One region of the Paenibacillus sp. AK002 genome, then DNA from elsewhere that is predicted to be linked to it. Evidence: predicted binding sites of a transcription regulator. Region 1 holds the regulator's gene; each other region holds the start of a gene.

What was found. The regulator NrdR, encoded in region 1, represses ribonucleotide reductase genes. The targets are predictions, from matches to a motif close to AACACNATATATNGTGTT.
Region 2: M1D70_RS07855 (anaerobic ribonucleoside triphosphate reductase) is a predicted target of NrdR. The motif match lies at 1,977-1,994, and genes of this name have one in related genera.
Region 3: M1D70_RS22300 (adenosylcobalamin-dependent ribonucleoside-diphosphate reductase) is a predicted target of NrdR. The motif match lies at 1,412-1,429, and genes of this name have one in related genera.

What each region holds. Positions count from the first base shown of each region.
Region 1 is NZ_CP096377.1:5,401,499-5,405,751, reverse strand. Features, by position in the region: gene coaE (dephospho-CoA kinase) at 1-559, shown strand, start outside; gene M1D70_RS24035 (lytic transglycosylase domain-containing protein) at 556-1,122, shown strand; gene M1D70_RS24030 (alpha/beta-type small acid-soluble spore protein) at 1,191-1,418, opposite strand; gene nrdR (transcriptional regulator NrdR) at 1,565-2,038, shown strand; tRNA gene M1D70_RS24020 (tRNA-Ala) at 2,218-2,290, shown strand; gene M1D70_RS24015 (YhgE/Pip domain-containing protein) at 2,416-3,606, opposite strand; gene M1D70_RS24010 (nuclear transport factor 2 family protein) at 3,859-4,253, opposite strand, start outside.
Region 2 is NZ_CP096377.1:1,835,062-1,839,314, forward strand. Features, by position in the region: gene M1D70_RS07845 (replication-associated recombination protein A) at 1-1,198, shown strand, start outside; gene M1D70_RS07850 (PCYCGC domain-containing protein) at 1,254-1,793, shown strand; gene M1D70_RS07855 (anaerobic ribonucleoside triphosphate reductase) at 2,029-4,253, shown strand, end outside.
Region 3 is NZ_CP096377.1:4,991,108-4,995,360, reverse strand. Features, by position in the region: gene M1D70_RS22305 (DEAD/DEAH box helicase) at 1-1,124, opposite strand, end outside; gene M1D70_RS22300 (adenosylcobalamin-dependent ribonucleoside-diphosphate reductase) at 1,546-4,188, shown strand.

The DNA of each region.
Region 1 (4,253 bases):
CACCGTGTCCTCCATGTTGGCCATGAAGGGAGCGCTTCTCGTCGATGCGGATATCATCGCCCGGGAAGTGATGCTCCCGGGTCATCCGGTGCTGGGTAAAGTGACCGAACATTTTGGACAAGCGATCCTGTTTGAAGACGGTACGTTGAATCGAAAGAAGCTCGGGGAGATGATCTTCCATCATCCGGAGCAAAGAGCGGCTTTGAATGAGATTACGCATCCGGCAATCCGGCAGGAAATCCGGGAACGGACGGAGGCGTATGAACGGCAGTATCCCGACCGGCTGGTGGTAGCGGATATTCCATTGCTGCTGGAGGCAAGGGAAGCCTATCCTTATCTGAAGCAGATCGCTGTCGTCTATGTCCCGCGCGAGCTGCAGCTTGCGCGTTTGATGGAGCGGGACGCTCTTACCCGGGAAGCGGCAGAGGCGCGTCTTAGCAGCCAGATGGACATTGAGCAGAAGAAGCTTCGAGCGGATATCCTGATCGATAACAGCGGCACGTTGGCCGAAACGCAGCAGCAGGTGGACAACCTGTGGAACAGGTTGGTTCAGTTATGAAGTGGCTTCGTAAAAAAAGGGTGCTGCTCCTGCTGTTCGTTTCTTTTGTAGCGCTGCTGTTCCTAAGCTCCAATTGGATGACCCTGCTGTATCCGATCCATTATAAGGATGAGATCCGCAAACATGCCGCCTATTATGAGGTTGATCCGTTTCTGGTGGCCTCGATCATCCGGGTGGAAACGAATTTCAAGCCGGGCAAGGAATCCAAGAAGGGCGCGCTGGGCATTATGCAGCTGATGCCGGATACGGCGAACTGGGCGATGGAAATGGCCAAGCTCCCGTCGGTGAACCTGCTGAGCGTAAAGAATGAAGTGGATGCAAACATCCAGCTGGGCACCTGGTACATTCAGAATCTGCACAAAGAAATGGACGGCAATCCGATTGCCGCCATCGCCGCTTATAATGCGGGCCCGGGGAACGTCAAGAATTGGATCAACAAGGGCATGTGGGATGGAACCTATGAGAACGTGAAGAGTATACCCATCGGGGAAACCCGGCATTATGTACAGCGCGTGATTTATTATTATAATCAATATACGGATGTGTATAAGGGCGGCTTCTAAAGAAAAAAAGAGCGCTGGACAGGCTCTTACATCGAGCCCCCAACACTCCTTTTTTAAGGAAGAATCAATTATTGACCGGAGTATTGACCAGCCAATTGTTGCTCGGCCAGGGTTACAAGACGTTTTGTGATGTATCCCCCGATCGAACCGTTCTCATAGGAAGTCATGTTACCTTGGTATCCGTCTTGTGGAATGGAGATACCAAGTTCTTGAGCTACCTCGTATTTCAGTTGCTCAAGAGCAGCGTTTGCGCGAGGAACAACCAGGTTGTTGGAGTTGTTGTTGCTTTGTGCCATGTTAAGTTCACCTCCTTGGGTTGGTAAAAGTATTATGTCTCGGGTCTCGCATTTTCATAACATAAAAGACAAAAGTTTTGCTGGTAAATTTTTCTGCCGCCCATTAAGGGCGTATCACGCTGAATACAAAGGAAGTGAGACAACTTATGAAGTGTCCATATTGCAGTTATGCCGGAACGAAAGTGCTGGATTCCAGGCCAGCCAACGAGAACAAGTCCATCCGCCGCCGCAGGGAATGCGAGCAGTGCAGCAAGAGGTTCACAACCTTTGAAATGGTGGAGGAAACGCCGCTGATCGTCGTGAAAAAGGACGGAAGCCGCGAAGAGTTCAGCCGGGAGAAGGTGCTCCGCGGTTTGATAAGGGCATGCGAGAAGCGTCCGGTATCCGTGGACCAGCTGGATATGATCGTTTCGGATGTTGAGAAGGCGCTGCGCAATACGGCGGCAGCGGAAGTGGAGAGCCGCCAGATCGGGGAGCTTCTGATGGAACGGTTATATCCGGTCGACGAGGTGGCTTACGTTCGGTTTGCGTCCGTATACCGGCAATTCAAAGATATCAATATGTTCATGAAGGAACTGAAAAGCCTGCTGTCCAAGGATACGGACGTACAGGAGCTGTAAGAGCGCCACGGTTCTTTAAGCGACCCTGGTGCTCTTCCGGCGCTCTCATGGCGCCAAATTCTCATCATCGATAAGTGACATTATATAGAGAAGGAAAAAAGGCTCAGCGCGTTATCAAAAAATTCTGAAAAAGTGTTGACATGCCTGCTGATTTTTTATATGATATAGAAGTCGCTTACGGGGCCTTAGCTCAGCTGGGAGAGCGCATCGCTGGCAGCGATGAGGTCAGGGGTTCGATCCCCCTAGGCTCCATACGAAGAGGAACCCTTGAGAAATCAAGGGTTTTTTTGTTTTTAAATAACTTTTTAATACTTCCCAGAAAATTTAATTATAGCATGAGCGTAAAAAAAGGAAGTACAACGCATCGTTGATTGTTCTTACTTTATTGTATCGCCTGTAACAGAAGCAGGGGCGGCATGTGTTGCTCGATCGGCCTTAAATCCGGAAGTGAGCAGCAAGACCAAAAATCCACCGGCGACGCCCCGCAAAATCAAGGCGTTTGAGTGAGCTGCGTCCAGTCCGCCGAAGTACATTACTTCCCGTAGCCCTCCTGCCGCGAACCGCAGTGGCGTCCACGAATAGATCCAAGCTCGCGTCGTCTGCGACAAGAACTCCGGAGCCATGTTCAGCAGCGGCACGGAGAAGAACATCAGCAGTACGAGCAGCGGTATTGCCCGGAATCCGATCCAATTCAGCAAGGAAGATTGCAACAAGAAGAACGCCGATCCAGCCAACCATAAGAACAACCACGTCTCCCCCGCGTTCGCCAGCTCCATGCCGTACCACGACGAAGCCATCCATATGGTGAAGCACGTGGCGATGCCGACGATCGCAAGCCCCCCGATAGCTTGCAGCGCGCTGACTGTCCATCTTCTTGAACCCGCGGCGATCGCCTTCTGGCTAGCCAGGAGCAAGACGACTCCGGTCACCATGCTGCCGATCCATATAATCTGGGTCAACAAACCCGGCGCATTCCCCGACGCATTATTCACTCCCGTTGGATGCACGACTTCCTCCAGAACGTTCACCGGTGTCATTAAAGCTTTAGCCGTTTCAACCGGAATTTGCTCCGTTTGCTGTCCGATCTGTCCAAGCAGCTGCTGCAACAGTTCCCCATTGATCATTTTCATTGCTTGCCCCATTGTCTGTCTTACGACCATCGAGGCTTGGGTGTTCATACCCTCGTTGGAGATGATTTTCACATTAGGGTGAATCGGCGAGTGAGTTGCTAACGAGAGTAAACCGCTGCTCAGATCCGTCGGAATCACCATCGCTCCGTAATATTCGCGTTTATCCAGTCCTTCCCGAGCCTTTTCCTCGGAATCCACGACATGCCAGACAAACGGCATTGCCGGGCTCGACAGCAACTTTTCCCGGATCATTTCCCCTATCGCAAACGTTCCTCCGGTCGGCAGCTCCGCCGGCTGGTCAAGGATAACGAGGGCCACCGGGACCTCCTTTGGCTTTGATCCAAGCACCGATCCCATCATCGCTGCCCCGAATACGGTCAACACGATCAGGACGAGCACCATTCCCAGCCACATCATTTTTTGTGTCAGCATTTTCATGATCCACTACTCCTTGTTCTTTATAATGAACATATGGTTGATTATCAACGGCAATGTTCATTTGTGAAGGGCCACCATATAATATGGCTGCATCACACGGTCACTTCATGGCAATGAACAAAAATAGCGTTGCTGCAGCAACGCTTCTGTATCTTTTTGATTACAAAATTGATTGCTCAAGTACATTCGTGAAGCGCAAGACATCACCGCACTTAAATTTCGGCGATGCCTTGCGATTTAGCTACACAAATTTCAAAATCTACTGTTCGAATTTTTTCGTTTTTCTGCCGGCAGTATGGCCTCGATTACGTCCCAATGCTCACCGATCTTTCCATCCTCTACGCGGAACATATCGTAGAAAGCAGTATGTTGACCATCAAATAGACCTTCACTCATTGTAAGGACAAAATTGCCTTGTCCGATTACTTGGTGGACATGAGTATATTGAAACTCAATATTTCTCTCCTTCAGAGCCTGCAAAGCAGCGTGAAGACCGGAAAGGCCGTCTGCAATATGCGGACTATGCTGAATGTAGTGATTTCCATCAAAGTAAGAGGCAAGCAGGTCAGGGTTCTTCCCGAGCAAGATGTTCTCAACATAGCTTTTGACAAATGCTTTGTTGGCATCCGTCTTGTCGATATCCTTAA
Region 2 (4,253 bases), 3.4 Mb from region 1:
ACCGGGCAAACTGCTCCGGCGGGCCATAGAGGCGGACCAGGTCTCGTCGATTTTATTGTACGGCCCGCCGGGATGCGGCAAAACAACGCTTGCGCATATCATCTCCCAGCAAACGAAGGGGCATTTTGTTCGGTTGAACGCGGTGGAAGCCTCGGTTAAGGACGTCAGGGAAGTCATTGAGCAGGCCCAGAGCAACCGCAGCCTGTACGGCACCAAAACGATCCTGTTCCTGGATGAGGTGCACCGGTTCAACAGCTCCAGACAGGACGCGCTGCTGCCTGCCGTAGAGAACGGCACGATTATATTTATCGGCGCGACGACCGAGAACCCCTTTCATTACGTCAACGGGGCCCTAATGAGCCGGTCCACTTTATTCCAGCTTCAGCCGCTGACCAAGGACCATTCCATGATCGCGATGCGGCGCGCGCTGACCGATCAAGACAAGGGTCTTGGATTCATGGATCTCAAGGCCGATGAGGAAGCGCTGGAGCACATTGCAGCCATGGCGAACGGGGATATCCGGCGTGCACTCAATGCGTTGGAGCTGGCCGCGATGACAACGCCGCCGGACGCAAGCGGTACGGTCCATATCACGCTGGAAGTGGCGGAGGAATCGATTCGCCGGCCTACCGTGCGTGCGGACGAGTCCACGCAGTATGATGTGCTGTCCGCCTTTCACAAGAGCATTCGGGGCTCCAGCGATGCGGCGCTGTTCTGGTTTTTGTATGCGGTCGAAAAGCTCGGAATGGACCCGATGGTGTTCATTCGGCGCCTGATCGCTGCCAGCAGCGAGGATATCGGGCTTGCCAATCCCCAAGCCATGGTGCAGGCGGTAAGCGCATTGGATGCGTACCGGAACAACGGCTGGCCGGAAGCCAAGCTGAACATCGCCCAGGCGATCCTGTTCGCCGTGGAGAGCCCGAAATCCGATGGCGTTGTATCCGCCATATCCCGCGCGATGTCCGCCATGGATGAAGTGAAATCGGCGGAGGTTCCGCTGCATCTGCGCGATGCGCATTACTCGGGGGCGGTGAAGCTGGGACATGTCGGCTACAAGTACCCGCACGATTATCCGGGCCATTACGTGAAACAGGAGTATTTGCCGAAGGAGATCTCCCGCCGAGTGTTCTATCAGGCCACGGAGCAGGGGAACGAAGCCAAGATCGCTCACAACCAGCGGCTGCGGCGCGAAGAATAAGGAACTTTAGCGAAAACGGTTCACGGCCGTTAGTTAAGTTAAATGGAGGAAATGAATGATGAAAACAGGGAAACAACGGTTTGTCATCCTGCTGCTGACCGCCGGCCTTATGCTGAGCGGCTGTTCGGGAAAAAGCGCCCAGGAGCAAGGCGTAAGTGGACAGGCAGCCGAGGCGGCGCATGAGCACGGACATCAGACGCAGCTGTCCAACGGGGATATCCAGGAGGCGACGGCTTCGATTGATGAGCTGCCGACCTTTTTGAAGAGCCAGACCAGCGAGCTCCAAACGATTTATGCTTTGTCCGCGCAGGTGAGTGATGTCCTGAAATACATTCCTTGTTATTGCGGCTGCGGGGAAAGTGCCGGTCATGAGAGCAACCTGAACTGTTTTATCGATGAGATTCAGGAGGACGGCACGGTGGTGTGGGACGATCACGGCACCCGCTGCGGGGTGTGTTTGGACATTGCCGTGGAATCTGCCAAAATGAGCAGCGAGGGCATGAGCTTAACGGATATCCGGACCGCGATCGACGAGAAATACAGCACCGGCTATGCCAAGCCGACGCCAACCCCGATGCCGCCTGTGGAAAGTTAAATTGTTATTGGTCAAACAAGAAGGTACCCGATGGTGATCCCAGGATCGCCCGAGGTGCCTTTTTTTGTAGGGCACTATCCCCTACGGGGTTAAGCGTAAGTGCAGCCCTATTCAATTTTAAAGACCGACCATCGTGATCTATATCACAGCATGAAACTATATATGGATGTAAATTGATAAAACAAAACTATATATAGTGTGTTAACGATATGGAGAAGAGGAGTTGTTCCTATTCATGAAGGTCATGAAGAGAGACGGATGCCTGGTGAAATTTGAGACAAGCCGGATCGTGGAGGCGGTGGATAAAGCGTTTATGGCGGTGGAGGGTGTTTCCCGCAAGGATGCTTCCTTGCGGATTGGAGATGAGGTTGCCCACGCCACTGCGGGGATGGAACAGGTTAGCGTGGAGGAGATACAAGATATCGTTGTGGAGCATTTGCAAAGCACGGGTTATCCCGAGGTAGCGGCTGCCTATCAACATTACAGGGAGGCCCGCGATCTGGAGCGGATGCGGCGGGGAGAGCTTTATAAGATCAGCAGGGATGTGATCGGGGTAACCGATTTGGACCTGCTGCGGGAGAACGCGAATCTGAACGGGGAATCCTTCAGCGGAAAAATGAGCCGGATCGGCTCCGAATACTCCAAATGGATGGCAAGCAAATTCATCCTCCCCACAGAGCTCACGAGAGCGGTGAGGGATGGGTATGTATACGTTCATGACCTGGACCAGTATGCGCTGGGAACGACGAACTGCATCTTCATCCCGTTCGGCCGGTTGCTGGCCAAGGGCTTCAATACCGGTAACGGATCGGTCAGGCCGCCGCAGAGCATCATGACCGCCATGGCGCTGGTAGCCATCATCTTTCAATCCCAGCAGAACAGCCAATTCGGCGGCGTGTCCGGCAGCAAAATCGATTGGGATCTCGCGCCGTATGTCGGCAAATCGTTTCGTCGGCATTTTCGCAAAGGGCTGGCCTACTTCGAAGAAGCGGGGCTGGGAGAGGATCGGCCGTATGAACGAGCTCTTGAGGATCACGATATATACATAGACAATGAGCAGCTGAAGGACATATACCCGCGAATCTATCATTACGCCTATAGCGAAACGGTGAATGAAGCAAAGCAGGCCGCGGAATCCTTGATCCATAATTTGAATACGATGAGCAGCCGGGCCGGCGGACAAATTCCTTTCACTTCGCTGAATTACGGCATGTGCACGTCAACCGAAGGAAGGCTGGTGTCCCACGCCCTGTTGGATGCCACGATGAAGGGGCTCGGCGGGGGAGAGACGCCAATATTTCCGCAGCATATTTTCCAGTGCAAGCAGGGGGTCAACCAGGCGAAAGGCGAGCCGAATTACGACCTGTTCCTGAAAGCCGTCGAGTGCTCCAGCCGCAGGCTCTATCCGAATTTCGTCAACGTGGACGCGTCGTTTAATCTCGTCTATTATAACCCGGGCGACCCGGACACGATTATTGCCACCATGGGCTGCAGGACCCGCACGATTTCGGACCGCTTTGGGCGAAACCGCCTGAGCGGCAAGGGCAACCTGTCCTTTAATACGATCAATTTGGTCCGGTTCGGGATTGAACATGGCATCGTCCAAGGGAAGCGGGAAGTGCCGGACCTGAACCGTTTTTATCAACAGCTGGATCATTACATGAGAATTGCGGTGGAGGGCTTGATTCACCGTTACGAGCTGCAGGCCGACCAACCGGCCAAAGCGTCCGATTTCATGATGCGGGAGGGCGTGTGGGAAGGCGGCGAGGCGCTGGCGCCGGAGGATAAGGTGCGCGAGCTGATCAAGCACGGCACCCTGGCGCTTGGATTTATCGGGCTGGCCGAATGCCTGAAGGCGTTGACCGGACGGCATCACGGCGAGGATGAGGACAGCCGCGGGCTGGGGATCGAGATCATCCGGCATATGCGCCGGTTTTGCGATGCAGCCGGTGAAAGGTATAACTTGAACATCACGCTGTTTGCCACGCCTGCAGAAGGGTTATCCGGGAAATTCACGAAGCTGGACCGGCAGACCTTCGGGGTGATCGAGGGTGTGACTGACCGCGAATATTACACGAACTCTTTTCATATACCCGTGTACTATCCGATGGCCGCCTACCGCAAGATCCGTTCCGAAGCTCCTTTCCATGAGCTGTGCAACGCCGGCGCGATTTCGTATGTGGAGCTGGACGGCAACGCAAGGCAGAATACGGCTGCTTTCCGGGATATCGTTCAGTTTGCCCTGCAGCAGAACATCGGATATTTCTCCGTTAACCATCCCGTCGACCGGTGCCCGGCATGCAACTACGAAGGCATTATCGGAAGTGCGTGCCCTGGATGCGGCGCCTTGGAGGCGGATGGAAACTTCCAGCGGCTGCGGCGGGTAACGGGATATTTAACGGGCAATTATACGGAGCGTTTCAATTCGGCCAAGCAGGCCGAGGTTCGGGATCGGGTGAA
Region 3 (4,253 bases), 410 kb from region 1:
GCTTTGATGGCCTTGATGAGATAGACCAGTTCCCAGATTTTATCGCGCAGCGGAGAGTCCTCCGGCAGCTTCTTGGACAGATTAACAAGGGTTACGAAGACGGCATCCCGGCTGCTGCATACTTCCCGCTGCAGGGTGACGAGCGACAGCATACTGCTTAAATTTCCCCCAGCTGCCTGATACTGATCTTTGACGAAGGACGTAACGCCGTCGTATAATGACTGTTCTTCAGGCGAAAGGCTGAGTCCCACGTTGCGGACGGACCGCTTCGTGAACTTCACTTCCCCCTCGCCCCGGCGGTTGCGGATCATGACCTTGGACAGCTCATCCTTGAGCTGGTCCTGGTTCTTCGGTCTTCGTTTATCCACGACAAAATTAGCGGCAAACTGTCCTTGGCCGCCAAGCTGGCCCGGTTTCAGCAGCGTGATGAGATTGAAGAGCTCGCTGAGATCGTTCTGCACCGGCGTGGCGGTGAGCAGGAGACAGTATTTTTTGCGCAGCTTTTGGATGAATTGATAATTGGATGTTTTCTTGTTCTTGAGCTTGTGCGCTTCATCGATGATGAGCATGTCGTATTCCTCGTTCAGCAGAAGCTCCTGATGCGGATCGCGCTTGGCCGTATCCATGGAGGCGACAACGATGTCATTGCCCCAGGAGTACGCTTTTTTCTGCGCGACCGCGGGAATGCCGAACTTGGAGTTCAGCTCGCGGACCCATTGCAGCACCAGGGAAGCAGGTACGAGAATCAGCACTTTGGATACCAGTCCGCGCACGATGTATTCTTTTAAAATAAGACCGGCTTCAATCGTCTTGCCAAGTCCCACCTCATCCGCCAGAATGGCTCTGCCCGACATCTCGAACAAAACGCGTCTTGCGGTATCGGTCTGATGGGGGAGTGGGGATAAACCGCCAAGGTGCTTGAGGCACTGCAGTTCTTCAAAGCTTGTAACGAGGCGCGATTTCTCGCCCTCAACGGCAAGCTGGGCCAGACGATAGTCACCCCAAGGACCTCCTTTGTCCAGTCGGCCAGAGAGATCGTCAAACCAAGAACGGTCGATCTGCAATGGAACGGGAAGGCGCGGGTCGAAAATCATGCCTGAGTCGGCAGATGGCTGTTGGTTCATGTCGATCTCCTCCTGTGATGAAAGATTCCGGGCCAGCGGTGTATATGTAGTATGGACGAAAAAAGAAGTCTTCATAACCTTGCACGGATTCGGGAGCCGCGGAATACCCTATAGAGCGCACGGCTGCTGGAATTGGATATTTTCATCCTTTTTTTTCATAGGGATCAGCGAAAAAGAGAGCGAGAGGAAGAAAGCGGAAGCTTGCGCGCGGGAGCTTGGAACTGTCGGCTTAATTTTCACATTATCGGCATAGTTAACCTATATATAGTGTAGTATAATGAATAAACAGCACTATATGTGGTGTATATAGTGGTTTTAGATGTTTGACCGGCTACATAACAGGTTATGTTGTTGGTGAGCACATACTTGGGAATCTTTTTAATTTTATATCTTATATAGGAGGTAGTTGCACTTGAGTACGATGCAGAATCAGCGGCTGGAAGGTTTAAGCGAGAAGATCTTTTTGGACCGGTATGCCTGGAAGGATGCGGACACCAACAACGCCAAGGTCGGCGACGTGGTGCTCGTGCTGACGAAGGATGATCCTAAATTTCCGACCAAGGAAGTTGGCGAAATCGTGAAACGCGAAGGCCGCAAGGTCACCGTAAAGACACGGAAGGGCGAGCTTGTGGAGTCGGATGTGGAGAAGCTGACGTTAACCATCGAGAAAACGCCGGAAGAAATGTGGGATCGACTCGCAGCCGCCATGTCATCGGTTGAGGCAACGCCGGAACTGCAGGAAGAGTGGCGCGGGAAGTTCCGCGAGATTCTGGATGATTGGAAGCTGGTGCCGGGCGGACGGATTGCGGCCGGAGCGGGTGCAAGCGATGAATTGACGCTGTTCAACTGTTACGTCATTCCTTCCCCGAAGGACAGCCGGGGCGGCATCATGGAAACCCTGAGCGAGATGACCGAGATTATGGCGCGCGGCGGCGGTGTCGGCATCAACTTGTCTTCCCTTCGTCCTCGGCGCGCGATCGTCAGAGGTGTGAACGGGTCCTCCAGCGGTGCGGTATCGTGGGGAGGATTGTTCAGTTATACGACAGGCCTGATCGAGCAGGGCGGAAGCCGCCGCGGGGCGCTCATGCTGATGATCAACGATTGGCACCCGGACGTGGAGGATTTCATTACGGTGAAGCAGACGATGGGACAAGTCACGAACGCGAACCTGTCGGTATGCGTCAGCAACGATTTCATGAAAGCCGTGAAGGAAGATCTGGACTGGGAGCTCGTGTTCCCGGACACCACCGATCCCGATTACGATGAGCTGTGGGACGGCGATTTGGATAAATGGAAGAAGGCCGGACGCAGCATCATTCCATATAAAACGGTTAAAGCACGCGAGGTATGGCACACCATTATCGAGTCCGCATGGAAATCGGCAGAGCCGGGCGTCGTCTTCATGGAATACTACAACCAGATGTCCAACAGCTGGTATTTCAACCCGATCATCTGTACCAACCCTTGCGGCGAGCAGGGACTTCCGGGCTGGGGCGTATGCAACCTGTCCGCGATGAACCTGTCGAAGTTCTACGATGAAGCGAATCATGACGTCGCATGGGATGAGCTGGCTACGACGACGCGTTACTCCGTGCGTTTCCTGGATAATGTCATCGACCGGACGCCTTACCATTTCGAAGAAAACGAATTAAACCAGAAAAAAGAGCGCCGCGTAGGCCTCGGAACGATGGGTCTGGCCGAGCTGATGATCAAGCTGAACATCCGTTACGGCAGCCCGGAATCGCTGGAGTTCCTGGATAAGCTGTATGGCTTCATCGCGCGCGAAGCGTATCTTGCATCCGCGGATATTGCCGAGGAGAAGGGCTCGTTCCAGGCATTCGATGCCGAACTGTATCTGCAAAGCGGCTTCATGAAAAATATGGCCGAGGTGTATCCGGAAGTTGCCGAAGCGGTCCGCAAAAAAGGGGCCCGCAACGTTACCGTCATTACCCAAGCACCGACAGGCAGCACGGGTACGATGGTTGGAACGTCGACGGGCATCGAGCCGTACTTTGCCTTCAAATACTTCCGTCAAAGCCGTCTCGGCTTCGACGAGCAGTTCGTGCCGATTGCTCAGGATTGGCTGGACAGCCATCCGGGCGAAGAGCTTCCGGACTATTACGTCACGGCGATGAGTCTCTCCGCCGAGGATCACATCCGCGTGCAGGCGGCGATTCAGCGCTGGGTGGACAGCTCCATCTCGAAGACGGCGAACTGTCCGGCGGACTTCACGGTTGAAGATACGAAACGCCTGTATGAGCTGGCATTCGATCTGGGATGCAAAGGCGTAACGATCTACCGCGACGGCAGCCGCGACGTGCAGGTGCTGCAGACGGAGAAAAAAGAAGACAAAGCCGCCGAAGCGACGACAGCTTCTACCGCGGAAACGGCGCTGGAGCAAAGCGCGGCAGGCCAAGCCGCTGAGGAAACGGCGAGCGTGGAGCCGGCTGCTGGAAGCGTGGCTGTAACAGCCTCGCCGAGCAAGAGCGGACTGGATAAACAATACAAGAAGCGTCCGCAAGTGCTGCGCGGCGCAACCTATAAAATGAACACGCCGTTCGGCATGGCGTACATCACAATCAATGATCTGGACGGCATTCCAAGCGAAATCTTCCTGAACGTCGGCAAAGCCGGATCGGATGTGTTCGCGATGGCGGAAGCCCTGGGCCGCGTATGCTCCCTGTTCCTCCGTTACGGGGACCACGGCAACAAGGTGGAGCTGCTGATCAAGCACCTCAAGGGCATCGGCGGCACCGGCGCGATCGGCTTCGGCGCGAACCGCGTCGAGTCCATCGCCGACGCCGTGGCGAAGGCGCTCGAGACGCACGTGGCCAACAACGCCGAGGCGGATCATGACCATGATCCGGCACCGGTTGCAGCCACGATGGCGCCTGCCGATGCAGGCGAAGCCGAGGCAACGGCAGCCGCGGGCAACGGCGGACATGGCGCGCATGCAGGCGGCAGCATGTCGCTGGATCTGTGCCCGTCCTGCGGCGGGGCGTCCTTGATTAACATCGAGGGATGCAAGACGTGCGGGAACTGCGGGTATAGTAAGTGCTCTTAAGGAAGTCGTAGGGAAGAGTTAAACTACACCCACGCAAGTCAACGAATACGATAGTTCAATAAAAC